One region of the Luteibacter sp. 621 genome, then DNA from elsewhere that is predicted to be linked to it. Evidence: riboswitches for the same ligand, from Rfam matches in the RefSeq annotation. Region 1 holds a riboswitch; each other region holds the start of a gene.

Region 1 (7,613 bases):
CACTATGCGCACGCCGGCCAGATCGACCGCCAGGCCGAGCTGCAGGTGGTGGATGCCGAGATCAAGCGCCTGCGCGTGAAGACGGCCAGCCCCGAGCTCGCGATCCAGGGCCTTTCCGGTGGCAACCAGCAGAAGGCCGTGCTGACCAAGATGCTGCTGCCCGAACCGAAGGTGCTCATCCTGGATGAGCCGACCCGCGGCGTGGATGTCGGTTCCAAGTACGACATCTACACGCTCATGTTCGAGCTCGCCGCCAAGGGTGTGGCCATCATCATGGTTTCGTCCGAGATGCCCGAGGTGCTGGGTGTCAGCGATCGCGTCCTCGTGGTTGGCGAAGGCAAGCTGCGGGGCGATTTCAAGAATGTTGGCCTGACCCAGGAGCAGGTCCTTGCTGCGGCGATATCGCATGCCGCTGAAGGGCCCGCGCACGCGGCCTGACCTTTACCACTATTCCACGCGTTACCAGGGAAGCCTTCCATGCAGTCCCAGAAAGTCCAGCAACTATTCGTCCGTTACAAGATCCTGGCATTGCTTATCGCAGTGGCGGTGATCTGGGTGTTCTTCCACGTGAAGACGGACCAGGCGTTCATTACGCCCAACAACCTCTCCAACCTGTTCCGGCAGATGGCGATCACTGGCATGCTCGCGTGCGGCATGGTGTTCATCATCATCGCGGGTGAGATCGATCTTTCGATTGGTTCGCAGCTGGGCCTGTTAGGTGGCGTGGTCGCCATTCTGACGGTGAACATGGGGTGGGGAACGTGGCCATCGATCGGCGCCGTGCTGGTGCTGGGCATGCTGATTGGCGCGTTCAACGGTTTCATCGTGACCAAGATGCGGGTGCCCTCCTTCATCGTGGGCCTGGGGGGCATGCTCGCCTTCCGCGGCATCGTGCTTTACATCACGGGTAGCTCCACCATCGCGCCCGCGCCGGATGACCTGGTGCAGTTGGGCCAGGGCTTCGTGCCCGTGGCACTCTCGCAATGGGTCGGGCTCATCATCTTCGTGGCCATGATTGGCCTTACCGTTCGTCGCCGTATGCGCCGGACGAAGCTCGGGCTGCAGCAGGCGGCAATGTGGATCGATATCGTCCGCCTGGTGGTCATTGGCGCGGTGATCTTCGGCTTCATCCGCATGCTGAACGATGCGAACGGCATCCCCATCCCGGTGATGATCCTGCTGGCACTGCTCGCGGTGTTTACCTACGTCTCGACGCAGACCGTGTTCGGCCGGCACATCTATGCCGTGGGCGGCAACATGGAGGCGACCCGCCTCTCAGGCGTGAACGTTGGCCGGGTGAAGCTGGTCGTGTTCGCGCTGATGGGCCTGATGTGCGCGTTCGCGGGCATCATCACGGTGGCGCGTACCGGTTCGGGCTCGCCTTCCGCCGGTACCGGCGGTGAGCTGGACGCCATCTCGGCGTGCTTCATCGGCGGCACCTCCATGCGTGGCGGCTCGGGTACGGTCTACGGCGCGCTGATCGGCGCCCTGGTCATGGCTAGCCTGGATAGCGGCATGCAGCTGATGGATGTCGACAACTCGTGGCAGATGATCATCAAGGGCGTGATCCTGGTGCTGGCCGTGTGGGTCGACGTGCTCTCCGGAAGCAACCGCAACGCTTGATCTGGCGTGTGCGCTGACGCCCTTCCTTATGCCCTGTAGGAGCGCGCAAGCGCGCGATGGGTGCTTGCCGCAAGCTCCCATCGCGCGCAAGCGCGCTCCTACATGTCTACGTTACTTTGGCAGGGCTTTCGCCATCTTCAGGTGCTGCCTGATCGTCGGCAGGGTCTCCTTCGCGAAGGCCTTCAGCGCCGGGTTTGAGCCTTTCTCGGCTTCCACCTCGAAGGTCGCCACGGCCTTTTCATGGCCGGCCACCATCACCTTTGCGTACTGGCTGTCGAACGCCTTTCCGTTTAGGAGCTTCAACGCGTTGATGTCTTTCTGGTCATCCGGGGGCGGGGCCGTCGTGGTCGAATAGCCCTTGTCTCCATTGCGCAGGCTTTCCAGCTTCTCGTTGGCCTTGGTGTGGTCATCCACCATGTGCTGGGCAAACTGCTTCACTTTCGCGGATGAGGCTTGCTTCAGCGCAAGCTGGCTCAGCTCGATCTCGGCCACGTTGGCCCCGGTTGCGTTCTGGTAGAAGCCGGCATCGGTGGGCGTGCCTCCCTGGCTGTCCTTCTCCTGCGCGGCCGTCGCGGTGAAGGGCAGGGCAAGGGCCAGGCTGGCGGCGAGTAGCAGGGGGCGAAGGGGCATCGTCATGGGGGCGTCTCCGTTTGAGCTGCCCTTGGTGTCTCACCCGGGCGATGAAACCGCCGTGACCCTGGCGGCTATGTAGCCACCACGCGGCATGGCCGGCATGCCCCTGTAGGAGCGCGCTTGCGCGCGATCGGGTGCTTGCGACAACGTGAATCGCGCGCAAGCGCGCTCCTACAGCAGCGGAAGAAACGGGCGCTACAGCCATAAAAAAAGGGGCGCCCAGTTGGGCGCCCCTTTTCGTTCGAACAAAGCAGCCGTCGCTTAGCGGCGAGCGACCTTGCCGTTCAGGCCAGCGGCATCGCGCAGGATGTCGGCCTTATCGGTCTTTTCCCACGAGAACGCGGTGTACTTGCTGCCGTCGGCGCCGGTGATCTCGTACGGCTTGCGGCCGAAGTGACCATTCGAAGCGGTCGGCTGGTAGATCGGGTGCACCAGGTCGAGCATCTTGATGATGCCGTACGGGCGCAGGTCGAAGTGCTTGCGGATCAGCTTCTCGATCTTCTCGTCGGGGATCTTGCCGGTGCCGAAGGTGGTGACCGAGATCGAGGTCGGCTCGGCCACGCCGATGGCGTAGCTGACCTGGATTTCGCAACGATCGGCCAGGCCGGCGGCCACGATGTTCTTGGCGACGTAGCGGGCAGCGTAAGCGGCCGAACGGTCGACCTTGGACGGATCCTTGCCCGAGAATGCGCCACCACCGTGACGGGCCCAGCCGCCGTAGGTGTCGACGATGATCTTGCGGCCGGTCAGGCCGCAGTCGCCCACCGGGCCGCCGATCACGAACTTGCCGGTCGGGTTAATGTGGAACTTGGTGTCCTTGTGCAGCAGCTTCGCCGGCAGCACGGGCTTCAGGATCAGCTCGCGCACGCCTTCGATCAGGTCCTTCTGCTTCACGCCCGGATCGTGCTGGGTGGAAAGCACCACGGCATCGATGGCGACGGCTTCGCCGGCCTCGTTGTAACGCAGGGTGACCTGGCTCTTCGCATCCGGGCGCAGCCACGGCAGCGGCGAGTTCTTCTTCTTGCGGACCTTGGTCTGCTGCTCAACCAGGCGGTGGGCGTAGTGGATCGCCGCCGGCATGTATTCGCTGGTTTCGTTGGTGGCGTAGCCGAACATCAGGCCCTGGTCGCCAGCGCCCTGTTCTTCGGGCTTCTTGCGGTCCACGCCCTGGTTGATATCCGGGGACTGCTTGCCGATCAGGTTCAGCACGCCGCAGGTCTCGCCATCGAAGCCGACTTCCGAGGAGTCGTAGCCGATATCGAGGATGACCTTACGGGTCAGGGCTTCCAGGTCGATCCAGGCGCTGGTGGTGATTTCACCCGCGACAATGGCAACGCCGGTCTTCACCAGCGTTTCGCAGGCCACGCGCGCGCGCGGGTCCTGGGCCAGGATGGCGTCCAGAACGGCGTCGGAGATCTGGTCGGCGATTTTATCCGGGTGGCCTTCGGAGACCGACTCGGAGGTGAAGAGGTAGCTGCTCATCGCGGGTATATATCCTTCTTTACGGATAAAGAGATAAAAGGGCGCGCCATGATACACGCACCTAGGCGGGTTTGCAGCGGCAAGGGTACGCCCCGGGGGTGACGATTGCATGGACATTCAGGCCCGGGCCCCGGGCGGCCGCTGTGGGAGCGCGCTTGCGCGCGATGGGTGCTTGCCGCCAGCCCGAATCGCGCGCTAGCGCGCTCCTACAAGGGCTTGGGGCAGCCGAACCGCCCCAGCCCGGCGGGCTTGGCTTCAGGCGGGCAGGCGTTCCCGGGCCGCCCTTGCCACGGCCACCATGCCTTTCAGGGCGTCGCCCACCTCCTTCCAGTCCCGGGTTTTCAGCCCGCAATCGGGGTTGATCCAGAGCTGCTCGGGTTCGAGGACCTGCAGGGCCCGGGCCACCAGGTCAGCCATTTCCGCCTCGGCGGGTACCCGTGGGGAGTGGATGTCATACACGCCGGGGCCGATGCCGTTGGGGTAGCGGAACCGGGTGAAGGCCTCCAGCAGCTCCATTCGCGAGCGGCTGGTCTCGATCGAGATGACGTCGGCGTCCATGGCGGCGACGGCCTCGATGATGTCGTTGAACTCCGAGTAGCACATGTGGGTGTGCACCTGGGTGCTATCGCTGGTGCCCCCGGCGGTGATCCGGAACGCCTCCACGGCCCAGGCCAGGTAGGCCTGCCAGTCGGCGCGGCGTAGCGGCAGGCCCTCGCGCAAGGCGGGCTCATCGATCTGCACGATGCCGATGCCAGCGCGCTCCAGGTCGTGCACTTCATCGCGCAGGGCAAGCGCGATCTGCCGGCACACGTCGGCGCGGGGCACGTCGTCGCGTACGAACGACCACTGCAGCATGGTTACCGGGCCGGTGAGCATGCCCTTCATCGGGCGCTCGGTGAGCGATTGCGCGAAGCTGGACCACGCCACGGTCATCGGCACGGGGCGAGCCACGTCACCGTAAATGATGGGCGGCTTCACGCAGCGCGACCCGTAGCTCTGCACCCAGCCGTACTTCGTGAAGGCGTAACCCGAGAGCTGCTCACCGAAGTACTCAACCATGTCATTGCGCTCGGGTTCGCCATGCACGAGCACATCCAGGCCGGCTTCCTCCTGGAAGCTCACCGCGCGACGTACTTCATCGCGCAGGCGTTCGTCGTACGCCGCGGCATCGAGCCTGCCCGAGCGGAACGCGGCGCGTGCCGTGCGCAGGTCATCGGTTTGCGGGAATGAACCGATTGTCGTGGTGGGTAGCGCCGGCAGCCCAAAGCGTTCGCGTTGCACCGCGGCGCGGTGTGCGTAGCCCGAGCGGCGCTGGCTGAATTGCGGGGTGAGCCCGCGGACGCGGGCGCGCACGTCCGCGCGGACGACCTCGGGCGAGGTCAGGCGTTGTGCGACGATCTCGTGCTGGCGAGCCAGGGTCTGCACGGCCTTTGCGTCTCCCGAAACGGCGTTGGCGTACTGGCGCAGTTCGGTGATTTTTTGCCGTGCGAACGAAAGCCATTGCGCGACCTCACCCGGCAGCTGCTTCTCTTCGGCTGAGTCGATGGGCACATGCAGCAGTGAACACGAGGGCGCAATCCACAAGCGATCGCCGCCAACGCGCGTGCGCAGTGTCTCCAGGCGTGGAAGGAGGGTGGCCGGGTCGCTGAGCCAGACATTGCGGCCATCGACCAGGCCGGCGGAGAGCACGCGCCCGTCCGGAAGGGCGTCGAGTACGGCATCAAGCTGTGCCGGGGCTCGTGCGATATCAACGTGCAGCCCCGCCACCGGCAGCGAGGTGGCCAGGCCCAGGTTGGATTCAAGGCCACCGAAATACGTAGCCAGCAAGATCTTGGCGGGTGAGTGCGCGGCCAGTGCCTCGAACACGCGGCGGAACGCGTCGCGGGCGCCCACCTCCAGGTCGAGCACCAGCGCCGGTTCGTCGACCTGGATCCATTCCGCGCCCTCGGCGACCAATGCATCGACAAGGCCGAGCCACGCCGGGAGCAGCGCATCGAGTAGCCCAAGCGGATGGCTTCCATCCACGGTCTTGGAAAGAAGCAGGAAGGTCACGGGGCCGAGCAGCACGGGGCGGGCGGCGTGGCCTGCGGCAACCGCCTGCTGATACTCCGCCACCGCCTTTTCCGGCCGCGCATGGAATACCTGGCCCGCATGCAGTTCGGGCACGATGTAGTGGTAGTTGGTATCGAACCACTTGGTCATCTCGAGCGCGCGCAGGTCGTGCCCACCGCGCTGGTGGCCGCGTGCCATGGCGAAGTAACCCGCCAGCGCATCTGCATCGTGCAGGTTGCGATAGCGCGCCGGAATGGCATCGAGTGCCACCGCGGCATCGAGCACGTGGTCATAGAGCGAGAAATCGTTGACCGGAACGCTGTCGGCGCCCGCGTCACGGGCGAGTTGCCAGTGGCGCTGGCGCAGGGTGGCTGCGGTGTCGAGCAGTTCGGCAGACGTCGCATCTCCCTTCCAATAAGCCTCCAGCGCGCGCTTGAGTTCGCGGCGGCGGCCGATGCGGGGAAAACCGAGGTAGGTCACGTGCGGCATGGAAAGATTCCTCTTTGGATAAAAGAGGAGGGAAGGGCGGTGCACGCAGACGACCCTGCGCCACCGCGGCACACCGCGCTGGCAGGCTGGGCGTCATGCGGGCTGACCGTCGACCTTCGCCCCCGCGGGCGAACCGCCGGGCTGCCGTGGGGCGGCCCGTCAGGTCGGGCGGCGCGCACGCCCTCATGACAGGGCTGGCGCGCCGGCTGGCGGCAGGTCTTCGGGCTCAAGGATGTGGCATCCCCTAGGGGATACCGCCTTCGCCGTCGCTTCCCGGGCTTGAGGGCCCAGTGCCTGTGACGGACGTCGTCTCCATATACCGCTGCGGGGCAGCGCCGGATTTTCACCGGCTTCCCTCTTAGCTTTATCTCTCTATTCGAATACAAAGATAAAGACCGCTGGCGACGGCGAAATTAGCCGTCCGGACGGCCGAAGTCAAATGCGCGACGATGGAGCCCTGGTGCATGGCGGAGGAAGGCATGGCGGAACGGCACATCGTGTTCGCGACGGTGGGATCGCAGGGTGACCTGTTCCCCCTGCTCGCCGTGGGCCGTGAACTCGTCGCGCGCGGCCACCGGGTAACCGTTGGCGCGCATGCGATCCATCGTGATGCGGTGCGGGATGCCGGGCTGGAGTTCGTCATGGCCAGCGGCATCGCTGAGCCCGAAGACAAGGCGGCATTCGCGGCAAAGGCGTTCCATCCGTGGCGGGGGCCGCGCTTTGTCGTGCGTGACCTCGCCGCCGCCGATGTGGCGGCGAGTTACCACGCGCTAAAGACGTTCTGCATGGAAGCGGATGCGCTGGTGACCACCACCCTGGCGTTCGCCGGGCAGATCCTCGGCGAAACGCTGCCCGCCGCATGGTTCTCCGCGGTGTTGTCGCCGTCGGTCTTCCTGTCGCCGTTCGATCCGCCCGCGACGGGCATGGATACCCTTGATCGATGGCTGCGAGCATCGCCTCGCCGTTCGCGTTGGTTGACGCGCATCGTGGAGCGGCTGACCCATCCGTGGACCGCGCCGGTGCGCGCGTTCCGCCGTCATCTGGGCCTCGCACCGGTTGCGCCCACGGGCGATCCGTTCCATCGCGGCCAGCACGGGCGAGATGGCGTGCTCGCGATGTATTCACCGCTGCTGGGTGGCCTGCCACCCGATGCGCCCGCGCATACCGTGCTTACCGGCCAGGCTCGTTATCTTCCGTTCGATGATGTGCTGGACGGCGCCTTGCTACGCTGGCTTGATGGGGGGACCCCGCCCATCGTGTTTACCCTGGGCTCGGCGGCCGTTCACGCAAGCGAAGGGTTCTTGCGCGAGAGCGTTGCAGCCGCAAGGCGGCTC
Region 2 (7,613 bases), on a different contig from region 1:
CGTCATGGAAGAATCTCCGCGAGGACGCTGGCAAGGTGCCCATGCGACACGTCGTCGGGCGGCAGGCCGAAACGCAGTGCGGAAGGCTCGTTGAACAGACGTACAAGCACACCACGGCGGGCTAGCGCCTCGAACAGGCCAGCGGCATCCGGATGGGGGCAATACTGGAACAGATCGGTACCCCCGGCGGGCTTCAGCCCCGCACGTTCGAGCGTGGATCCGAGCCATGTGCTCTCCTGCTTCAGCCTGCGGCGCATCGCGTCCTGCCATGCGGTATCGCAAAGGGCGCGGGCCACGGCATAGCGTGTGGGCCCACTCAACGCCCAGGGACCCAGTTGTTCGCGCAGGGCATCGAGCAGCCCGGGCCACGCGGCTACAAACCCGGCACGTGCTCCCGCCATCCCGAAAAACTTCCCAACGGAACGCAGGAGGATCATGCCGTCACGTGGTTGCAGGAATGCGTCCGCCCGCGTATCACCAAACGCCTCATCCACGACCACCCAGTCAGGTTTCTGCTCGAGCGCGCGGGCGCGCGATCGGTGCTGCAAGAACGCACCCGGCACCCGCTCCCCCGTCGGATTATTCGGCGAGATAAAAACCACCACATCAAACTCGCCCGCGCGCGCGACCAGTGCCTCCATCGGCAGCAACGTGACGTCATGCCCCGCCTCCCGCCAGGCATGTGCATGCTCCGCGTAACCGGGCGCGAGCACTCCAACCCGTGACCTAGGCCGCAACCGTGGCAACGCCTGTATCGCCGCCTGCGTACCCGCGACCGGGAGCAGGTGCTCGCAGCCGTAGTACGCGCGCGCCGCGTCGAGCAGATCATCCTCGTCTTCCGGCAGGCGATGCCACGCTTCAGCGGGTATGGCGGGCACGGGCCACGCGTGCGGGCTTACGCCCGTGGAGAGATCCAGCCAGCGGTCGCGCGGGATGCCGTAGTGCGCTGCCGCGCGTGCGAGACGTCCGCCGTGTTCAAGCATACGTAGCAATCCCAACCAGTAACGCAATGAAAAGCCAAACAACAACGCCGCGGTCCACGAGGCGAAGCGCGGCGCGGATGCTCGCTGCACCCGGCTTATCACCCTCGCCCAGCACGGGTCGGTCCTGCCACTGGCCGTGGTACGGGGCGGGCCCACCCAACGCGACGTGAAGTGCGCCTGCTCCCGCCGCCATCACCGGTCCCGCATTGGGGCTCTTCCAGTGAGGCGCCTGCGTGCGCCAGCAACGCAGGGCCCCATCGACATGTCCCACCACCGCGTACGTCAGCGCGGTCAGGCGCGCGGGTACGAAGCCCAACAGATCGTCAGCCCGCGCCGCAGCCCACCCGAAGTGAAGGAACCGCGGCGTGCGATAACCCCACATGGCATCGAGCGTGTTGGCCAGGCGGAACAGCAGCGCGCCCGGCCCACCAAGCAAGGCGAACCAGAACAGCGCGCCGAACACCGCGTCGTGGCCATTCTCGAGCACGGATTCCGTTGCGGCACCGGCGACCTGCGATGCATCAAGCACGGTGGTATCGCGGCTCACCATCCACCCCACGGCGGCGCGCGCCGCCGCCAGGTCGCCGCTTTCAAGCGCATCGGCAATGGGGCGCGCATGTTCGCCCAGGCTGCGCCGCCCTATCGCGGCATAAAGCAGCACCACATCCAGCACGAACGCAAGCCACGCGGGAGCGACCCGACGCATCATCACCAGTCCGGCGAGGGGCACGAGCACGGCAACGCACCAGGCAACCGCGCCGGCTATGCGTGTGTCCGCGTGCAGGTGCCGTTCGAGCATGCCAGCGAAGCGGCCATAGGCCACCAGCGGATGCCAGCGCTTCGGCTCGCCAAGCAATGCATCCAGGCCCACACCAAGCCACAGGGCAAGCGCCGTGCTCACGGCAGGAACAGGCGCGCCGCGGCGTCCGGGTTGGACGGGAAGTAGAAGTGCACGAAGCTTGCGGTCATACGTCCGCGACGATAGACGGCTTCTGCTGTCGGGCCGCCGTTCGGATTCGTCGCCATCGCGATGGGTTCCGCCGCGATCGTAGCGCGAGCGTAATGGAACGAATGGCCGCGCAGGTCACCCTCGGGCAGCGAAACGGCCTGCATGCCGAGTGCCGCCATACGCGGCTGCATCGCGGCATGGCCGCCCAGCAGCCCGGCGAGGGACGCCGTTTGCCCGTCGCGATCAGTGAGGCTATCCAGCGCGTAGAGCAGGCCGCCGCATTCCGCGAGCAACGGCCGCCCTGCATCCACATGGGCGTGCAAGGCTCCACGCAGATCGTCACGCGCCGCTAGCGCGGCAAGATGCAGTTCGGGGTAGCCGCCCGGCAACCACACGGCATCGCACATCGGCAGCGCATCGCCGGCGAGAGGCGAAAAGACGATGACCTCTGCACCGGCGCGGCGCAGCACATCGAGATTCGCCGGATACACAAAGGCAAACGCGGCGTCGTGCGCCACGGCGATGCGCACGCCCGCAAGCGAGATGCCTGGGGATGCGAACGCGGCAGGCTCGAACGGCACGGGCGGCGGCAGTTCAAGCGCGGAACGCTCGGCGATGGCATCGGCCAGGGCGTCGAGGCGCTCATCGAGATCACTCAGTTCATCGGCGGCGACAAGGCCGAGGTGGCGTTCGGGTAGCGATATGGGTCTCTCGCGGGCCGGATCGCGCGCAAGCGCGCTCCTACAGGGGACGGTGTCGCGTGGGAGGGTGCCGTACCATGCGATGGAAGCCGGCAAGCTCTCGCGCAGGAGTCTGGCATGGTAGTCGCTGCCTACGCGGTTGGCGAGGACGCCCTGCACAGTCACGTCATCGCGGTACGTCGCCAGGCCGTGTGCGAGCGCGCCGAAGGTCTGCGCCATGGCGGAGCCATCGATCACTGCCAGCACGGGCAGACCGAAGCGCGCAGCAAGGTCGGCGCTGGATGGCGAACCATCGAACAGGCCCATCACCCCCTCGACGAGGATGAGATCGGCCTCGCCAGCCGCGTCGTACAGGCGCGCGCGCACGTCGTCCTCGCCGCCCATCCACGTATCCAGCTGGTAAACCGGTGCGCCACTCGCACGCGCCAGGATCATCGGATCGAGGAAATCGGGCCCGGTCTTGAACACACGGACGCGCCGGCCAACGCGAGCATGGGCACGGGCAAGGGCCGCGGTGACGCTCGTCTTGCCCTGCCCGGATGCGGGCGCGGAAACCAGCAAGGCAGGGCAGTAACGGGTCACAGTTCGATACCCTTCTGTGCCTTGATCCCGGCCTGGAACGCGTGTTTCACGACGCGCATCTCGGTCACGGTGTCGGCAATAGCCACGAGATCATCCGGCGCGCCACGCCCGGTGATTGCCACATGCTGCCGCTCCGGCCTGGCCAGAAGCGTTGCCACAACGCGGTCCAGCGGAATGTAACCCTTCACCAGGGCGATATTCAGCTCATCGAGCAACACGTAGTCGTACGTGTCATCGCCAAGCATGCGCTCGGCGATACCCCACGCCGCCATGGCGGCGGTGATATCGCGCTCCCGATCCTGGGTCTCCCAGGTATAGCCTTCGCCCATCACGTGGTAATCCAGTTCATCGCCTTCGAACCTGCGGAAGAAGGCCTCCTCGCCAGTGGAGAAGCTGCCCTTGATGAACTGTACGACACCGCAGCGGAAGCCGTGGCCTAGCGAGCGCGCCAGCATGCCGAAGCCTGACGAGCTCTTGCCTTTGCCATTGCCCGTGTTCACGACGAGCACACCACGATCGATGGTGGCCCGTGCGATGCGCCGGTCCACCAGTTCCTTTTTCCGCTGGGCCCGGTCCCGGTAGCGCGACGCTTCATCCATGTCGCGCCATTCGGGTTTATCCGTCATGCGTGGGCCGCGCCGCGGCCGCCCTCCTTCGGCAGGAAATGTGCGATCACGGCGTGGAGGACCTGGGCGGCCAGCACGTACAGCGCGGCGGCGCGAACGAACAAGGGGCCCCACTGCATGAAGCGCGCGACGTATTCCGTCATGTGCGGTTTCGTGTAACGACCGCCCAGCCAGTAAAACGCACCATTGGACACGGCGTAGCTCAGCGTGGCGCATACCACGATCCCGAGGAACACCAGGCCATGCGAACGCAGTGAACCATCAAAGCGCGGCGCGATCAGGCGGCCGCCGTACCAGAGCACGGCGTACGCGAGCGGCAGGAAGGAGTACGCCACGGTAATGCAGAAGTCGCTCACGCCCGCGTAGCTCACCGAATACCAGTCCACCAGTACGGCCAGCACCACGAAGCCGATGAAGGCCAGGTGCTTGCGCAGGTAGATGCCACCCAGGAAAAACAACGCCATGGATGCATCAGGCAGATGCAGCATGTCACCAAAATGATGGAAACGGGTGCCGATCATCACCAGCGCGAAGAGCGCGGCGAGGGCGGCGAACGCAGGACGGGAAAGCGGCTTCATCGTGGTTTCCTCCGGGACGGATCAGGAACGCGGCTGGTAACGGAACGTCAGCATCCAGTTGCGGCCGGGCTGGTTGAAATAACGCGCGGTCTCGTAATGGCGGTCGAAAATGTTCTTCGCCGACAGCTCCACGTTCCATGCGGTATCGATCGCATAGGCCATGCGCAGGTCGGTCAGTGCGTAGCCACCCAGGCGATGCAGGTTGGCCGTATCGTCATAGCGGTAGCCCGAAGCGAAAACGCTGGCACCGACGCTGAAGGCGCCGAAGCTGCGATCCAGGTCGACATTGGCGGTGCGGCGCGCGCGGCGTGGCAACAGGTTCCCATGGGTGGCATCGTCGCTGTCGTCTTCCGGCGAGAGCCACGTAGCATTGCCGCCCAGGCGCCAGTCTCCGAGCCTGGTATCGGCCGCCAGTTCCACGCCACGAATGCGCGAACGATCGATGTTGTTGGCGCCGCCGTACGGGAACAGTGGGCCGGTCAGGCTCGAATCGAACACGATCAGGTGATCGATGCGGTTCTGGAACGCATTCACCGACCAGTTGCCCCAACCCGGCGTGCCGCGCAGGCCCAGTTCCCAGTTACGCGAGGTTTCCGGCTTCAGGTCCGGGTTGCCGTAGTCGGGGTAGTACAGGTCGTTGAAGGTCGGCGCCTTGAATGCGGTGCCGTAGCTCGCGGTCACGCGAAGATCCTTCGTCAACGCGTAGCCGTACTGCAGGCTGCCCGTGGTCTTGCCACCGAACTGGCTGTTCTCGTCGCGGCGCACGCTACCCTGGATGGAGTTGTCGCCGAATTCCTGCTGCCACTGGGCGAACAGCGCGTGGTTACGGCGTGCATCCACGAAGTAATCCGTGCTGCCGACCACGCGATCGCGCTGCCAGTCGAAACCCAGTGTCGTGAGGCCCCAGGCGCCACCGACCTTGCCCAGGTCCGCCTGCAGCGAGGCCAGGTCACGGTGCGTATTGAACGTATCGGCGTAGACGCCGTTCTCGTAGTCCGTCGACAGATCGAGGCTGCGACCGACGTTCAGCGTCACCAGTGCGTCCTGCGCCGGACGGTAGCGAAGACGGCCGCCCACGGTCTGCGTCGCCGATTCGGCGTAGTTGCTGCTGGTGCCGTCGTAATAGTTGTGGCCTTCGCTGCGGGTGGCGCTGGCATCGGCATCCCACTGCTCGTCAAAGCGCCAGCCGCCCTTCAACGAGAGCGCATTGTTGCGGTAACCATCATCATCCGGCTCGTAGGTGTAGCAACCGCCACCGCCCGGGCTGGGCTTGCCGCGGCACGCGTTGATGCCATGGGTCTGGTCGTGGCTGGCTTCCACCGAATACCAGCCATTCGCGCCGCGGCCCGCGAAGCCGGCCGATCCGCGCAATGTCGACCAACTGCCCACGCCCACGGAAAGGTTCGGCACGAACGCGCCCTGCGGGTGGCGGGTAAAGATCTGGATCACGCCGCCCAGCGCATCGGAGCCATACAGGCTCGAGTACGGGCCGCGCACGATCTCGATCCGCTCGATCTGGTCGACCGGGATGTCCTGGAATGCGGCGGTACCGGAGGTCGCCGAACCGATCTTCACGCCATCGACGAGCACCAGCACGTGGTCGGATTCGGTGCCACGCATGAATACCGACGTGGCCTTGCCCGGGCCGCCGTTGTTGGCGATGGATACGCCCGGCGTGGTGCGCAGCAGATCGGCAAGCGAGCGCGGCTGCAGGCGTTCGATATCGGCGCGATCGATCACCGTGGATGCCGAGAGCACCTGGTTCAGGGTCTGCTCGGTGCGGCTGGCGGTGACGACGACCTTGTCCAGGTCGGTGGAGGGTGCGTCGTCGGCGTGGGCGACGACGGGAGCGGTCATCGCAAGAGCGATGGCCAGGGCGAGGCGGGACGAATGGAGCGACACGTTGTAGTTCCCTGCAGACCGCGCCTACCCGCGCGGTATTGGATGCGAGGGACGGACGTGGGCAAGGTGCAAGCGACGGCGAACGGAGTCGGGCCACCCGCGACCAGGGCCCTCCGCCTGTCCGGTGATACCACGTGGGCCGGTCTCCGGGCTCGCGAGCGCAGGGGTTACCTGCAAGGGCTGGCGCCTTCCCATGCCGCGAACGGCACAGTGGCTTCTGCCAGCCCCTTCAACTCGCCTACCGTTGCGGGGGCAGCTCCGGAATGGCGCAGGCACGCGGCCTGCGGGTCACCGGATTCCCGTTTCAATCCGCGGCGCTGGCGCCTTGGATCACCCTGGGTCCGCGTAGTGTAGCGGAACGGCGCTCGCGCCAACGCAAACATGGCCGTTCCACGCCGTAGTGCAGGGTTGCGCCCACGGCGAGCACCACCAGGGCGAAGGCGATGAAGCGCCACGCCGGATGGCCGTCCAGCCGCCCGTCCAGCAGGGCCACGGTGAGCATGAAGGCGCCCTTATGGCTGAGGTACAGGCTGTACGAGGCACGCGCCAGCCAACCCGCGCCAGGGATGCGCCACCGGGCCAGCCACGTACTGCCCGTTGCCATCCCGACGAAGCCGGCCATCGCAAGGGCCACGAGCGGGTAGCCGACTGCGTTCTGCCAGAAGCCGAGCCGGCTGCCGTCGAAGAACGCGATGCAGCCGGTGAGCAGCAGGGCCGATGCGCCCAGCAGCGCCGCACCCCGGCGCTGCCCCCAGGCAAGCCATGTCGGGCGAAACACCGCGCATGCCGCCACGGCCACGCCCGCAAGCAGGCCATCGAGGCGTGAATACGTGGGGTAGTACAGGTAACGCAGGTACATCGGCCCGATGGGGTCGCCGGCGAGGTCGAGCGGCCCCAGGTGCACCTGCCAGAGCCACGCACGCAGCGCGATGCCACCCACCACCACCGCTGCGCAGAGGAGGATGAAGCGCGTCGCCGTCAGCCGGCCGGCCAGGACGATCGCCAGCAGCGGAAACACCAGGTAGAAGTGCTCCTCCACGCACAGCGACCACACATGGGAGAAGGCATATCGCTGCGGCGCGTCGAAGAAAAGGTTGAACGTGAAGGTGGCGAACTGCCATGCAGGTTGCATCAGCGGGGTTTCACGCCACAGCGGCCACGCGAGGTACAGGCCCAGCACCACGGCATACGCAGGCAGGATGCGAAAAGCGCGCCGTGCATAGAACGCCTGCATGTCCAGCCGTCCCGTATCACGCAGGGCGATAAACGCCTGCGAACCGATCAGGTAACCG
Region 3 (7,613 bases), on a different contig from region 1:
CTGTCCCACACGCGCTTGCCGCCCCGGCTTACCTGAAGGCGGTAGCCGATCTGCGCGGTGCCATTCTTTTCGGCATGGATCACCCACGAGAACCGCGGTGTCGCTGCATCGACATAGAGGGGAGTATCGGTCCGCTCCACCTGCAACCGTTCGAGCGCGGCGGCGTGGGCAAAAGCAGGAGCGAACAGCAGGGCAAGGACCAGGGCGCGTGGGGACAAGGCGTGGAATCCGTAAGGCGGGGCACGAAGCTTTGAGCATACCCGCACACATCGGCCTAACGCGTGCGGGGCTACACAGTACCCACCCCAAGCCAACCGGAGCCACCGTCATGAAGACCCGTATCGCCGGCCTCGCCCTGGGCCTCGCCATCGCCAGCACCGCTGCCACCGCCGGGCAACTCGACAAGCTCGGTAGTCTCGGCGGCCTCGCCGGTGGTGGTGGCAGCCTCACGTCGGGCAGCGCCGGCAATGCCGCAGGCATCATCCAGTACTGCATCAACAACAATTACCTGGGCGGCAATTCAGGGGCCGCCGGTGTGAAGGACAAGCTGCTCGGGAGCCTTACGGGGGACCAGCATGCGGCCGGTACCGACGCGGGCGGCGCATCGGGCACCGATATGCTGGGCAAGCTGAGCGCCAAGCCCAAGGACAGTACCAAGAGCACCGCCGCGGGATCGCAGGACAAGGGCTACCTGGATGGCGCCAAGGGCCTGCTCACCACGGGCGATGGCAAGCAGGTGAACCTTACCGGCGGCGATAGCGGCAACAGCAGTGACATGAAGGGCCAGCTGGTGCACAAGGCCTGCGATGCGGTCTTGAAGCAGGGCAAGAAGATGGCGGGAGTGTAGACGGCCTTTCAGGCCCGCGTGATGCGCCCGATCGCATCGGTGAGATCCGCCACGCCGTAAGGCTTGACGATCACCGCCGTACGGCCGTCGCGCACCACGCCGTTCGCGGTCTGGTCGCCCGTGGCGAACAACACCGGCAGCTCCGGCTGCGCTTCGCGCATGCGTTGGGCCACTTCCACGCCGGACATGCCCGGCAGACCCACGTCGGCCAGCAATACATCGATCACCTCGCTGGCGTGCACGCGGATCGCCTCATTGCCGTCGCCGGCTTCGAACACCGTATGTCCGCGGCTTTCCAGCATCTCCGCAATACTCATGCGGATCAGTACGTCGTCTTCCACCACCAGCACGCGCAGGGTTTTCGGTGCATTCGGTACAGGTGCCGCGGCCGCGAGCGTTGCGCCCGCCGGTTGCGGGTTGGCATGCCGGCGCTGGGCCAGCACGTGGCGCACGCGGCGGGCCAGGGCTTCACGCGTATACGGCTTGCTCAGCAACTCGACGCCTTCATCCAGGCGGCCACCATGGACAATGGCGTTTTCGGTGTAGCCCGAGGTAAACAACACGGCCAGCCCAGGCTGACGCTCCGCAGCCTTGCGTGCCAGTTCGGGGCTGCGCATAGGGCCGGGCATCACCACATCGGTGAACAGCAGATCCACCGCGATCCCGCTGTCGATGATGGAAAGCGCGCTTTCGGCATCACGTGCCTTGAGCACGCGATAGCCGAGGTCGACAAGCATCACCACCACGGTCTCGCGCACATCATCGTCATCTTCCGCGACAAGGATGGTTTCATTGCCGCCACGTACGCCGCCCTCGTCCGTCCCGACCGGCCGGTCTTCGCCCTGCATGGAACGCGGCAGGTAAATCTTTACCGTCGTGCCGTGTCCCGGCTCGCTGTAGATCTTCACATGGCCGCCAGACTGTTTGACGAAGCCGTAAACCATCGACAGGCCCAGGCCGGTGCCCTGGCCCTCCGGCTTGGTGGTGAAGAACGGCTCGAACACCTGCGCCAGCACATCCGGTGCAATGCCCGTGCCGGTGTCGGTGACCGCCAACATGACGTACTGGCCCGGTTTCAGATCGCCGTGGGCCCGGGCGTAGGCCTCGTCGAGCAACGTGTTGCCTGCCTCGATCGTGAGCCTGCCCTGCCCACCCATCGCGTCGCGCGCATTGATGGCCAGGTTAAGCAGCGCGTTCTCGACATTGCCCACGTCCACCTGGGTGTTCCAGAGCCCACCAGCGATCACCGTCTCCACTTCGATCGCCTCACCGAGCGACCGGCGCAACAGGTCATCCATCTCGCGGACGAACCGGCCGATGTTCACCACTTTGGGGGCCAGCGGCTGGCGCCGGCCGAATGCCAGGAGCTGTGCGGCCAGGCGCGAGCCGCGGTCCACGCCGGCCATGGCGTTCGCCACGCGGCGCTCGGCACGTGCATTGCCGGCGACATCGGTGGCAAGCAGCTGCAGGTTGCCGCTGATCACCTGCAGCAGGTTATTGAAGTCGTGCGCCACGCCACCGGTGAGCTTCCCGATCGCGTCCATCTTCTGTGCCTGGCGCAGCTGGTCCTGGGTGATGTCGGCCGAGCCGTCACCACCCGGCCCCATCCAGGCCTGGTCGGCATTGCCAGGGCGGAACGTGGCGAGGATGACCGCCTCACCCACCGCCGGGCTGCTCCAGGTTTCCAGTGACACGCGCCACGGCAGGTTGTCGGACGCAGCAACCTCAAGGTCACGAATGCCGCGCGCACCGATCGCCGCAAGCACGGCCTCGATGGCTTCGCGGCCCGCCGGGCTCCAGAACGCGAGGAACGAGTGCCCGCGCAGGCGTTCGCGCGCCCACGCATTTGCGTGCAGCATCGTTCCCGAGGGCGAAAGCGCCACCAGGCCAAAGGGCACCGCATCAAGCGATTGGTTGAGCAGTGCGTGGTCTTGCAGCGTGAACGTCGATGGCATCGAACCGCGTGGTCCTTAGGATGGTGGCTTGGAACGGGCCCGAATCTTAGCCTCGGGCCGCAATCGCTTATGTGTAGACGCTCTTCACATGCCAGGACAGGTATTGATCAAGGCGTGATCAGGGGCTTCGCCAGCGCATTCACGCAACCCATTGAGCAGGAAGCGCATTGGAAAAAATACCCTATATCTTGTGTTGACCTGCCCTGGTCCCAGCTATATCGTGTGTCCCGTTGGTGTCCGAGGCGGCGCGACTGCCCGTCGGACTTAAAAGGGAATCCGGTGTAAATCCGGAACTGCCCCGCAGCGGTAAGTGGAAACGACCCCGTTCAAAGCACTGGCCCTTCGGGGGCTGGGAAGCGACGGGTAGGCAGGGCGGCATGCCGCCCTACGTCCACGAAGTCCGAAGACCTGCCAGCAGCCATGCCCGAAGGGCATGGTTCGTGGTGACGGCTTCCGCGGGGAGGCACGTCGCGGACCGAAGCCCCACGCGCGGCTTCGTCCCCGGCTTTCCCGTCCTTGCCTACCCACATCAAGCCCCGTCCGAGGGAACGGGAGTCTGGACCAGGCCCTGGGGCACGCCAAGCATGACGACGATGGATTCCGCAGCGCGCGAGCGCACCGAGACGGCCGATGCGGCCGCCACCCCCACTACCAGCACCGACAAGGCCCCCGCAGCGGGCTACCGCCAGGACGCCCCACCGGCGTTCGCCCTTACCCCGCCACACAACCCCGGCCAGATGCGCGTGACGAAGCGCAACGGTGGCCAGGAAACCGTGGATGTGAACAAGATCGTGCGCGCGGTGACGCGCAGCGCCGATGGCCTGTTCGCGGTCGATCCCATGCGCGTGGCGCTGAAGACGATCGGCGGCCTGTACGACGGCGCCACCACCCAGGAGCTCGACCAGCTTTCCATCCGCACCTCCGCGGCGCTCACCGCCGAGGAGCCGGAATACGGCCAGCTCGCCGCGCGCCTGCTCTCCGCCTTCATCGACAAGGAAGTGAGCGGCCAGGAGATCCAGTCGTTCTCGCAATCGATCAACATCGGCGGTGAGCTTGGCATCCTCAACGAGCGCCTGCGCGCGTTCGTGACCGCCAACGCACGCAAGCTCAACGATGCGATCGACCTGAACGCCTCGCGCCGCTTCGAATACTTCGGCCTGCGCACGGTGTACGACCGTTACCTGCTGCGCCACCCGACCAAGCGCCACGTCATCGAGACCCCGCAGTATTTCTTCATGCGCATCGCCTGCGCACTCGGCGGCAACGATGTGGCCGAGACGCTGGAGCTGTACCGCATGCTCTCGTCGCTCGAGTACCTGGCCAGCTCGCCCACGCTGTTCAACGCCGGCACGGCGCACGAGCAGCTGTCGTCGTGCTTCCTGCTCGATTCGCCGCAGGATGACCTGGCATCGATCTATTCGAAGTATGGCGACGTGGCCCAGCTCTCGAAGTTCGCTGGTGGTATTGGCCTGGCCTACTCGCGCATCCGTTCGCGCGGCTCGCTCATCCGCGGCACCAACGGCCACTCCAACGGCCTGGTGCCCTGGCTGAAGACCCTCGATGCCTCGGTCGCCGCGGTGAACCAGGGTGGCAAACGCAAGGGCGCCGCCTGCGTGTACCTGGAAAGCTGGCACGCGGATATCGAGGAATTCCTCGAATTGCGCGAAAACACCGGTGACGACGCCCGCCGCACCCATAACCTGAACTTGGCCAACTGGGTGCCCGACCTGTTCATGCGCCGCGTCGAGACCGATGGCGACTGGTCGCTGTTCGATCCAAAGATCGTGCCGCACTTCGTCGATACCTGGGGCGCCACGTTCGAGGCCGCGTACGAAAAGGCCGAGGCCGAGGGCCTGGCCAGCAAGCAGGTGAAGGCGCGCGAGCTATACGCCCGCATGCTGCGTTCGCTGGCGCAGACCGGCAACGGCTGGATGACCTTCAAGGATCGCTCCAACGCCACCAGCAACCAGACGGCAAAGCCCGAGAACGTCATCCACCTCTCGAACCTGTGCACCGAGATTCTCGAGGTGACCAACGAGGGCGAGACCGCGGTGTGCAACCTGGGTTCGGTGAACCTCGCCCGCCACGTCGTGGATGGTGCGTTTGATTTCGAGAAGCTGGCCAGCACCGTGCGCACCGCCGTGCGCCAGCTCAACCGCGTGATCGACCTGAATTTCTACCCGATCGATACCGCGCGCACCGCGAACATGAAGTGGCGCCCGGTGGGCCTGGGCGTGATGGGCCTGCAGGATGTGTTCTTCAAGCTGCGCCTGCGCTTTGATTCGGATGAAGCCCGCGAGCTGTCCACGCGCATCTCGGAAGAGATCTACTTCCACGCGCTGTCGCAGTCCAACGAGATCGCCGAGCGCGACGGTGCCCACCCGGGCTTCGACGAGAGCCGCGCCGCCAACGGCGAGCTCCAGTTCGATTACTGGCCCGCCGCTACGCCGAACGGCAAGGATGGCCGTTGGGCCGAGCTGCGCGAGAAGGTGAAGACGCACGGCCTGCGCAACTCGCTGCTCATCGCCATCGCGCCGACCGCCACCATCGCGTCCATCGCCGGTTGCTACGAGTGCATCGAGCCGCAGGTCTCCAACCTGTTCAAGCGCGAAACGCTCTCGGGCGATTTCCTGGTGGTGAACCGCCACCTGGTCGAAGAGCTGAAGACGCTGGGCCTGTGGACCGCCGATATCCGCGACCAGATCAAGCTGGCCGAAGGTTCGGTGCAAGGTATCAACGTCATCCCGGCCGAGTTGCGCGCGATCTACCGCACCGTATGGGAGCTGCCGCAGAAGGCCCTGATCGACCTGGCCGCCGCCCGCGGTGCCTATATCGACCAGAGCCAGTCGCTGAACCTGTTCATGGAAAACCCGAACATCGGCCAGCTCTCGTCCATGTACATGTACGCGTGGAAGTCCGGCGTCAAGACCACCTACTACCTGCGCTCGCGCCCCGCTACCCGCATTGCGAAGACGACGGTGAGCGCCGCTGCTGCCGCACCGGTCGCGCCGGTGGTGAACACGCAGGAACAGGCCGAAGCCGCGGTGTTCTGCTCGCTCGAGAACCCCGAGTATTGCGAAGCCTGCCAGTAACACACCACCTGGCGCCGCGCGCTCACGCGCTGGCGCTTGCCCTGTAGGAGCGCGCTTGCGCGCGATGGGGGATTGCCGCGAGCGCCCATCGCGCGCAAGCGCGCTCCTACAGTCGATCACCGAATAACAAGAGGCACCTTATGTCCGCTCATCCCATCACCCGTGACGCGCACCTGCTCGATCCGGGCTTCGAACTGACGCTGCGCCCCATGCGTTACCCGAAGTTCTACGAGATGTACCGCGCAGCCATCCGCAATACGTGGACGGTGGAAGAAGTGGATTTCTCGCTCGATGTCACCGATCTCAAATCGAAGATGTCCGATGCGGATCGCCACCTGATCCACCGCCTGGTCGCGTTCTTCGCCACGGGCGACACCATCGTCTCGAACAACCTGGTGCTGAACCTTTACCAGCACGTGAACTCCCCCGAAGCGCGCATGTTCCTGTCGCGCCAACTGTATGAAGAAGCGCTGCACGTGCAGTTCTACCTCACGCTGCTCGATACCTACATCCCGGATCCATCGGAGCGGAACAAGGCGTTCGCGGCGATCGAGAACATTCCCTCGATCCGCCAGAAGGGCGAGTTCTGCTTCAAGTGGATCGACTCGATCCAGGATATCCACCGCCTGGAAACGCGCGAACACCGCCGCCAGTTCCTGCTGAACCTGATCTGCTTTGCCGCGTGCATCGAAGGCCTGTTCTTCTTCGCCGCGTTCGCCTACGTGTACTACCTGCGCTCACGCGGCCTGCTGCACGGGCTGGCCTCAGGTACCAACTGGGTGTTCCGCGACGAATCCGGGCACATGGCCTTCGCCTTCGACGTGGTCCGCACGGTCCGCGAAGAAGAGCCGGATCTCTTCGATGATGAGATGCGCCGCCAGGTCGAGGAAATGCTGGAAGACGCGATCGCCTGCGAAACCCAGTTCGCCGCCGACGTGCTTTCGGGCGGTGTGGCTGGCCTGTCGGTGAACGACATGCGCCAGTACCTCGAATACTGCGCCGACCAGCGCCTGGTCCAGCTCGACATGCCGAAGAAGTACGGCGCAAAGAACCCGTTTGACTTCATGGACTTGCAGGACGTTCAGGAACTCACCAATTTCTTCGAACGCCGCGTTTCGTCGTACCAGGTGGGCGTCCAGGGCGAAGTCGCCTTCGACCAGTCGTTCTGACGGTCAGACGAAACCGGCTGTTGTAGGAGCGCGCTTGCGCGCGATCGGGCCCGCCGCAAGCATCCATCGCGCGCAAGCGCGCTCCTACACAAACCGGGCCCAGCCAAAATTTGCTGCAATGCAGTAAAATGGGGACATCATGAACAAGACCGCCACCATGCTCCCCATTGCCCGCCCGACCGAGGCCCGTGTCCTCGAGATCGTCTTCCCGGACCACACCAACCACCTGGGCACGCTGTTCGGCGGCCAGGCGCTGGCGTGGATGGATAAGGCGGCCTTCCTCGCGGCTTCGCGTTACTCGCGCAAGATCGTGGTCACCGCCCGCTCCGAGCAGGTCGATTTCCACGTGCCGGTCCGCAAGGGCCAGATGGTCGAGCTCATCGCCATCGTGGTCTCCGTGGGCCGCACCTCCATGAACGTGGACGTGGCCATGTACACCGAAGACCTGATCACCGGCGAGCGTGAGCTGTGCACCCGCGGCACGTTCGTCATGATCGCGCTGGACGAGAACCACAAGCCCACCGCGGTCGAGTCGCTGCCCGCTCAGGGC
Region 4 (7,613 bases), on a different contig from region 1:
TGCGTTCATGCGGCGTCCTCGGCCCAGGTGCGGCCATCGCGTTCGATAAGCGCCACGGCGGCGCTGGGACCCCAGGTACCTGCGGTGTACGGCTTCGGCGTATCGCCGCTTGCCTCCCAGGCGTCGAGGATGGGACCGGCCCAGTTCCACGCCGCTTCCACTTCATCGCGGCGCATGAACAGGGTCGGGTTGCCACGCACGACATCGAGGATGAGCCGCTCGTAGGCATCGGGCTGCTGCACACCGAACGCCGCCGCGAAACTCATGTCGAGCGGCACGTGGCGCAGGCGCAGGCCGCCCGGACCCGGATGCTTGATCGTCAGCCACAGCTTCACGCCCTCGTCCGGCTGCAGGCGCAGCGTCAGGCGGTTGGGCAGGAGCGGGCCGCTCGCGGGATCGAAGATGGAATGCGGCAACGCACGGAACGTGACCACGATCTCCGAGACGCGATTGGGAAGGCGTTTGCCGGTGCGCAGGTAAAACGGCACGCCGGCCCAGCGCCAGTTACCGATCTCCGCCTTGAGGGCGACGAAGGTTTCGGTTTTTGACTGGTCGCTGCCGAGTTCTTCGAAGTAACCCGGAACGCCCTGACCTTCCGCTGCACCGGCACGGTACTGGCCGCGCACGGTGAGCTGGGCTGCGTTCGCGCCGTTGATGGGGCGGAGCGAGCGCAGCACCTTGAGCTTTTCATCGCGCACCGCATCGGGTGCCAGCGACGAAGGCGGCTCCATGGCAAGCATGCACAGGAGCTGCAGGATGTGGTTCTGGACCATGTCGCGCAGGGCGCCCGCACGGTCGTAGTAACCGGCGCGGTGGCCCACGCCCACGGTCTCGGCCACGGTGATCTGCACGTGGTCGATGTGCTGGGCATTCCACAGCGGCTCGAACAGGGCGTTGCCAAAGCGCAGCGCCAGCAGGTTCTGCACCGTTTCCTTACCCAGGTAATGGTCGATGCGGTAGGTCTGCGATTCGGTGAATACCTTGGCTACCGCATCGTTGATGGCGTTGGCGCTTTGCAGATCGCGGCCGATCGGCTTTTCCAGCACCACGCGCGACCCTTCGCCGTTCAGGCCAAGGCTGCCCAGGCGCTGGCAGATATCGGTGAAGATTTCCGGCGAGGTCGAGAGGTAGAACACACGGATGTGTTCCTTGTGCTCGGCCATCAGCGCGGCGAACTCATCCCAGCCATCGGCCTTGCGCGCATCGAGCGAGCGGTAGCCGATCATCTGGATGAAGGCATCCAGCTGGGCCGGCGCGACGTGGGAGACACTCTTCTCTACAGCCGCGCGCACCTGCTCGCGGTAACCGGCATCGTCCAGGCCTTCGCGCGCCACGCCGATGATCCGGCTGCGCGGCTGGATCTGGCCATCGATGAACCGGTGGTACATCGCGGGGAGGAGCTTGCGCACGGCGAGGTCGCCCGTGCCGCCGAAGATAACCAGGTCAAAGGGTTCGACCGGGAGGGAGGGAGCGCTCACGACAGTGCCTCTTGAGGGTTGCATCAGGGGTTCCGCTCGATCGTACCAGTGTCATACCACGGCGTACCAGCCCCGTACCACTCGGTGGATGCTTCCTCTCTACGTAACTTAGTGATCACACAACGGAAACGTTTTCACGGGGTTTTAGATCGTGCAAACAACCGTTCGGTCAAACGGCCGGTCTTCTCGGGACCAGACCGCCTTGCCCCAGTGGTCAGGTATTGGTATCTTCGCCGAATGGAACCCGCCCTCGTCGCCGAATACCAGCGCCTGCAGTCCGACCCGGCCGCCCGCCTGCCGCTGGCGTACATGCGTTTGCGCCGGGCCATCCGCAATGTGATCGAGAACGGCGAGGTGCAGGTGGGCCACGCCCTGCCTAGCGAACGCGACCTGGCCAGGGCCCTCACCCTGTCCCGGGTCACGGTGCGCAAGGCGATCGGCGGCCTGGTCGAGGATGGCCTGCTGACCCAGCGCCATGGCGCCGGCACGTTCGTTTCCGAGCGGATCGTGAAGCCGCTCTCGCGCATGACCAGCTTCACCGAGGACCTGCGTGCCCGCGGCCTGAACCCGCGCTCGGAGTTCTTCGAAAAGGCGATCGGCGAAGTGAACCCCGAGGAGGCCATGGCGATGAACCTGTCGCCAGGCACCCAGGTGGTACGCCTGCACCGCTTGCGCTACGCGGGCGATGAACCCCTGGCCATCGAGCGCAGCGCGGTGCCGCTGGCCCTGTTGCCCGACCCGGGCCTGGTCGAGGATTCCCTGTACGAAGCGCTGGATAAGCTGGGCAACCGGCCCACCCGCGCCCTGCAACGCCTGCGCGCCGTGGTGCTGGGCCCCGCCCAGCTCCGCCTGCTGCGCCTGCCCACCGGTAGCGCCGGCCTGAACATTGAGCGGCGCAGCTTCCTCGACGACGGACGCATCGTCGAGTTCACCAACTCCTGGTACCGCGGCGATATCTACGATTTCGTGGCGGAACTGCAAAGCGACTGACAAGCCGAAAGCCACCATGACCATCCAGCCGCAAGACACCCTGATGTTCCGCGAAGCGCACGAGACCGCCGAGGTCGTGGAGCGCCAGCTCGCCCATAACGAGCCGGTGATTGCCGCGCTGGCCGAGCGCCTGCGCGCCCACCCGCCGCGCATGGTCATCACCTGCGCCCGCGGCAGCTCCGACCACGCGGCCATGTACGGCAAGTACGTATTCGAGACGCAGCTGGGCGTGGTCACCGCCTCGGCATCGCCCTCGGTCACCTCCATCTACCACGCCGACCAGCACCTGGATGGCGCGCTGTATGTCGCGGTATCGCAATCGGGCAAGAGCCCGGATCTGGTCCGCAATGCCGAAGCGGCCAAGCGCGCCGGTGCCTACGTGGTCGCCCTGGTCAACGTGGTTGATTCGCCGCTGGCGGCCGTCGCCGATGTGGTCGTGCCGCTGCATGCCGGCCCCGAGAAGAGCGTGGCCGCGACCAAGAGCTATCTCGGCGCGCTGTTCGCCATCCTGCACATCGCCGCCCGCTGGAGCGGCAAGCCCGAGATCGCCGATGCGCTCACCGCGCTGCCGGCGCAGCTGCGCCAGGGGTGGGACGCCGACTGGTCCGCCCTGACTGATGGCCTGGTCGATGGACACAACCTGTTCGTCGTCGGCCGCGGCTTCGGCTTTGCCGGGGCCCTCGAAGCGGCGCTGAAGTTCAAGGAAACCTGTGGCCTGCACGCCGAGGCGTTCAGCGCGGCGGAAGTGAAGCACGGCCCGATGGCGCTGGTGGGCCCCGATTTCCCGGTGCTGTTCTTCGCGCAGAACGACGACACCCTGCCGGGCGTGCTCGATGTCGCCGCCGAATTCCGCAAGCGTGGCGCCAAGGTGTGGGTTGCCGCACCGGGCGCGACGGGCGATGGCGTGCTGCCGCTGGTCGCGACCGCGCCGATCGCGGCGCCGCTGGTCACCGTGCAGAGCTTTTACCGCGCCACCGCGGCCCTCGCGCTCAAGCGCGGCTTCAATCCCGATGTCCCGCCGCACCTCAACAAGGTGACGGAAACCGTCTGATACCTGATCTGAATCGAAGGACTTCGCCATGACCCTCGCCCTCGTCAACGGCCGCGTGCTGACCGACAACGGCTTCCAGACCGGCTTCGCGGTGCTGGTCGATGATGACAAGATCACCGGGCTCGCCCTGCCATCGGATCCGCGCGTGCGCGCGGCCGAACGGCACGACCTGGGCGGGCGGACGTTGCTGCCGGGCTTCATCGATTGCCAGGTAAACGGTGGTGGCGGCGTGCTGTTCAACGACGCGCCGACCGTCGATACGATCCGCGCGATCGGCGAGGCGCACGCGAAGTACGGCACGACAGGCTTCCTGCCCACGCTGATCAGCGACGATGCCGAAGTGATGTCGCGCGCCATCGATGCCGTGAACGAAGCGGTGGAGCAGGGCGTACCCGGCGTGCTCGGCGTGCACCTGGAAGGCCCGTTCATCGCGCCGGAACGCAAGGGCGTGCACGATCCGGCCAAATTCCGTATCGCCGGCGCGGATGACATCGCCATGGTGGCGCGCCGCCACGGTGGCGTGACCTTGCTCACCCTGGCGCCAGAGCGCGCCAGCGATGACGTGCTGAAGCAGCTGGTCGATAACGGCGTGATCGTCTGCGCGGGCCATACCGCCGCCGACTACGAGACGACGCGCAACGCGCTGGCCATGGGCGTGCGCGGCTTCACTCATCTCTTCAATGCGATGACGCCGTTCACCAGCCGCGAGCCGGGCGTGGTCGGCGCCGCGCTGGAAGATCACGCGAGCTGGTGTGGCCTGATCGTGGATGGCCACCACGTGCATCCGGCATCGCTGCGCGTCGCGATCGCGGCGAAGACGCGCGAGAAGATGATGCTGGTGACCGATGCGATGCCGCCGGTGGGTTCGGATAACCCGAATTTCGTGCTGAAGGGCGAGACGATCACGGCGAAGGATGGTGTCTGCCAGACGGCCGATGGCACGCTGGCCGGCTCGGCGCTGGATATGGCCTCGGCGGTGCGCAATACGATCAATATGGTGGGCGTGCCTTACGATGAGGCGGCGCGCATGGCATCGACGTACCCGGCGGCGTTCCTGGGCCTGGGTGCGACGCACGGCCACATCGCCGCGGGCTTCCGCGCGGATTTCGTGGTGCTGGACGATACCCACCACGTGGTCGAAACCTGGATCGGCGGCCAGCGCGTCTACACCGCCTGATCAGGCTCGCCTTCGGCTTTGCGCTCTTCCTGTAGGAGCGCGCTTGCGCGCGATGCCTCACGAAGCAGCGATGCGGAAACGCCATCGTGTGCTTCCGCACGTCGCTCACTGCGCGCTGGCAATCACCGTCGCCGGCACGCTACCCGCGCCACTCGTCACGATCGCACCCATGGTCAGCACGCACGTCAGCACGGCGGCGACGAAGAAGGTCTTCAGCAGGAAGGTTTCGGTTTTCATGGTCGGTCTCCTTGGTTTAGGTCGATGGGGCGTCGAGGCCCCTTGTCTTGGAGAGTGCATGCGCCGTGCCAACGTGCGCGGTGCTTAACGAAGGGCGCTGCGAGGCCGTGTCCCGTGGTCTGCGCGTTGATCATCGGCGCGTCCGCGGACGGTGGCCTGTCCGCAAACCAGTGTCCGGACGCATGGTTCAATGGGGGGTGTCCGGCATCGCCGCTTCGTGAGGTGATCGCGCGCGAGCGCGCTCCTACAGGGGTGACCGCACCGATATGGTGGCTTGTGGCGCATGAAACGGGGCGTTTGGACTCGGCGGTGGGCAGGCCCCTGGGGCCGACATGAGCGGAGGGCCGCCGGGCGATTCGCTTATCGCGATGAGGCTGCCTACGGCCCGGTCCGAAGGTCCGCGACTGGCGGCCCCAGGGGCCTGCCCACCACCGACCCCGACGACCCCCAGCCTAAGGCGGCGCAAGCCGCTCAACGCATGCATTCGCCGAGGCGAATGAACTGATTCCCTCCGATCCCGCCCAATCACCGCTAGAATGCCCCCGTTCGGGTGTCCACCCGCCTCCATGGCGGTAAGGATGAAACGGGAAGCCGGTGCGCCGCTGAAGCGGCAAGGCCGGCACTGCCCCCGCAACGGTAAGCCCCAGGGGAACACCCCCGTTCTGTCCGGCCTTGGCCACTGCTCCGAACGGGGTGGGAAGGCGCCGGAAGAATCCGCGAGCGCGGCAAGGGCGAGTCCGGAGACCGGCCCGAAACACCCCCTGCGCCAGCCATGGCCGCGGGGGTGAACCTGTTTCGGACGATTCGCGGCGGGCGGATCCGGACAGCCTCCGGGCCCCGCTGCCCGTGCGCCGTTCGCTCCTCCCCCGTGGCCGTCCCGGTTTAAAGACTTGCCGCCCTGCGGCACGAGGACGCTCCACACATGAAGAAGACCCTGCTCGCGACAGCCCTGCTGTCGTCCATCGCCATCGCGCATGCCGCCGACGCCCCGGAAACGCTGCCCTCGGTCGTCGTCACCGCCAACCGCGCGCCCACCCCGCTGGACGAGGTGCTCGCCCCGGTCACCGTGATCACCCGCGACGATATCGAGCGCCTGCAGCCCACCAGCGTGCAGGACCTGCTCACCGGCCTGCCCGGCGTGGTCATGGCCAACACCGGCGGCCTCGGCCAGCAGACCTCGATGTTCATGCGCGGCACCAACTCGGCCCATACGCTGGTGCTGATCGATGGCGTGCGCGTCGGCACCGTGGGTGCCGGCCTGCCGGCCTACGAGCAGCTCCCCGTGGAGCAGATCGACCACATCGAAGTCGTGCGTGGCCCGCGCTCCACCCTGTACGGCTCGGACGCCATCGGTGGCGTCATCCAGATCTTCACCCGCCACGGCCAGGCCGGCGAAGCGCCGACCCCGTCGGTCTCGGTGACCGGTGGCAGCCATGGCTACACCGCCGGCCAGGTCGGCGTTTCCGGTGGCACCACGCACGGCTGGTACAACGCCAGCCTGGGCGGCCAGTACACCGCGGGCATCAACGCCTGCCGCATCGGCGCCGCCGACGCTGGCAAGGGTTGTTTCACCGATGAGCCGGATCACGATGCCTACCGCACCTACAACGGCGCGCTCTCGGGCGGCTACCGCTGGGATGACGGCACCGAGCTCACCGGCAGCTGGCTGCGCAGCAAGGGCACCATCGAATATGACGGTGATTTCCAGAACCTGACCCGCCGTTCGCAGCAGGTCGCTGGCGGCAAGCTCAGCTTCGACGCCATGGCCGACTGGCGCATGTCGGTAAGCCTGGGCCAGAACCAGGACCGCGCGGACAACTACCTCAACGGTTCGGAAAAGACCTGGTACGACGCAGACTTCAATCCGCACGTGGGCGCCGATAAGCTGCGCATGGGTTACCTGTACTCCAAGCGCAACCAGGCCGCCTGGCAGAACGATTTCACCCTGGCGCCGGGCCAGACCCTGAGCGCGGGCGTGGATTACCAGCAGGAGAAGCTGGATAGCGATACGGATTATCTCAAGACCACCCGCAACAACACCGGCGTGTTCGCCCTGTACCAGGGCGTGTTCGGGCCGCACGAGATCCAGCTCTCCGCGCGCCACGACCACAACAACCAGTTCGGCAACCACAACACCGGCTCGGCGGCGTACGGCTTCCGCTTCGATAACGGCATGCGCATCACCGCGTCGTACGGCACGGCGTTCCATGCGCCGACCTTCAACGACGAGTACTACCCCTACGGTGCGCCCGTCTCGCTGAAGCCGGAGAAGTCGCGCACGGCCGAGATCGGCCTGAGCGGCGGCCCGGGCATCTGGAACTGGGCGGTGAACGCCTACCAGACCAAGGTGGATGACCTGATCGGCTACGACGCCAACTTCCTGCCGATCAACGTGAGCCAGGCGCGCATCCGCGGGCTGGAAGGCCAGCTGGGCGCCGATGTGGATGGCTGGCACGTGCGTACCTACCTGACGCTGCAGCAGCCGCTGAACCGCGATAGCGGCCCGCAGGAAGACAACCTGCTGGCCCGCCGCCCGCGCCGCACCGGCCGCGTGGACCTGGACAAGGACCTGGGCGCATTCACGCTGGGCGGCTCGGTGTACGCCGCGGGTTACAGCTACGACGATGCGGCCAACACCACCCGCCTTGGCGGCTACACCACCGCTGACCTGCGCGCCACC

Evidence for each region. A riboswitch is a leader RNA that binds a small molecule or an ion and turns the genes downstream of it on or off. The one in region 1 is predicted to bind cobalamin.
Region 2: linked by a shared signal. The riboswitch ahead of btuB (TonB-dependent vitamin B12 receptor) and the one ahead of metE (5-methyltetrahydropteroyltriglutamate--homocysteine S-methyltransferase) in region 1 are both predicted to bind cobalamin.
Region 3: linked by a shared signal. The riboswitch ahead of ABIE56_RS19550 (ribonucleoside-diphosphate reductase subunit alpha) and the one ahead of metE (5-methyltetrahydropteroyltriglutamate--homocysteine S-methyltransferase) in region 1 are both predicted to bind cobalamin.
Region 4: linked by a shared signal. The riboswitch ahead of ABIE56_RS13745 (TonB-dependent receptor domain-containing protein) and the one ahead of metE (5-methyltetrahydropteroyltriglutamate--homocysteine S-methyltransferase) in region 1 are both predicted to bind cobalamin.

Annotation. Positions count from the first base shown of each region.
Region 1 is NZ_JBNDKI010000002.1:66,444-74,056, reverse strand. Features, by position in the region: gene ABIE56_RS02565 (xylose ABC transporter ATP-binding protein) at 1-438, shown strand, start outside; gene ABIE56_RS02560 (sugar ABC transporter permease) at 478-1,623, shown strand; gene ABIE56_RS02555 (DUF4142 domain-containing protein) at 1,735-2,259, opposite strand; gene metK (methionine adenosyltransferase) at 2,518-3,738, opposite strand; gene metE (5-methyltetrahydropteroyltriglutamate--homocysteine S-methyltransferase) at 3,994-6,279, opposite strand; cobalamin riboswitch at 6,473-6,694, opposite strand; gene ABIE56_RS02540 (glycosyltransferase) at 6,744-7,613, shown strand, end outside.
Region 2 is NZ_JBNDKI010000019.1:87,972-95,584, forward strand. Features, by position in the region: gene ABIE56_RS17995 (cobyric acid synthase) at 1-6, opposite strand, end outside; gene cobD (threonine-phosphate decarboxylase CobD) at 3-983, opposite strand; gene cbiB (adenosylcobinamide-phosphate synthase CbiB) at 976-1,884, opposite strand; gene ABIE56_RS18010 (cobyrinate a,c-diamide synthase) at 1,881-3,215, opposite strand; gene cobO (cob(I)yrinic acid a,c-diamide adenosyltransferase) at 3,212-3,841, opposite strand; gene ABIE56_RS18020 (hypothetical protein) at 3,838-4,419, opposite strand; gene btuB (TonB-dependent vitamin B12 receptor) at 4,441-6,321, opposite strand; cobalamin riboswitch at 6,442-6,674, opposite strand; partial or broken gene ABIE56_RS18030 (acyltransferase family protein) at 6,671-7,613, opposite strand, start outside.
Region 3 is NZ_JBNDKI010000023.1:40,262-47,874, forward strand. Features, by position in the region: gene ABIE56_RS19535 (family 78 glycoside hydrolase catalytic domain) at 1-218, opposite strand, end outside; gene ABIE56_RS19540 (DUF2501 domain-containing protein) at 329-847, shown strand; gene ABIE56_RS19545 (response regulator) at 856-2,802, opposite strand; cobalamin riboswitch at 3,017-3,232, shown strand; gene ABIE56_RS19550 (ribonucleoside-diphosphate reductase subunit alpha) at 3,387-5,894, shown strand; gene ABIE56_RS19555 (ribonucleotide-diphosphate reductase subunit beta) at 6,035-7,063, shown strand; gene ABIE56_RS19560 (acyl-CoA thioesterase) at 7,203-7,613, shown strand, end outside.
Region 4 is NZ_JBNDKI010000012.1:3,430-11,042, forward strand. Features, by position in the region: gene pgl (6-phosphogluconolactonase) at 1-9, opposite strand, end outside; gene zwf (glucose-6-phosphate dehydrogenase) at 6-1,502, opposite strand; gene ABIE56_RS13725 (GntR family transcriptional regulator) at 1,716-2,468, shown strand; gene ABIE56_RS13730 (SIS domain-containing protein) at 2,485-3,519, shown strand; gene nagA (N-acetylglucosamine-6-phosphate deacetylase) at 3,548-4,696, shown strand; gene ABIE56_RS13740 (hypothetical protein) at 4,802-4,933, opposite strand; cobalamin riboswitch at 5,465-5,700, shown strand; gene ABIE56_RS13745 (TonB-dependent receptor domain-containing protein) at 5,856-7,613, shown strand, end outside.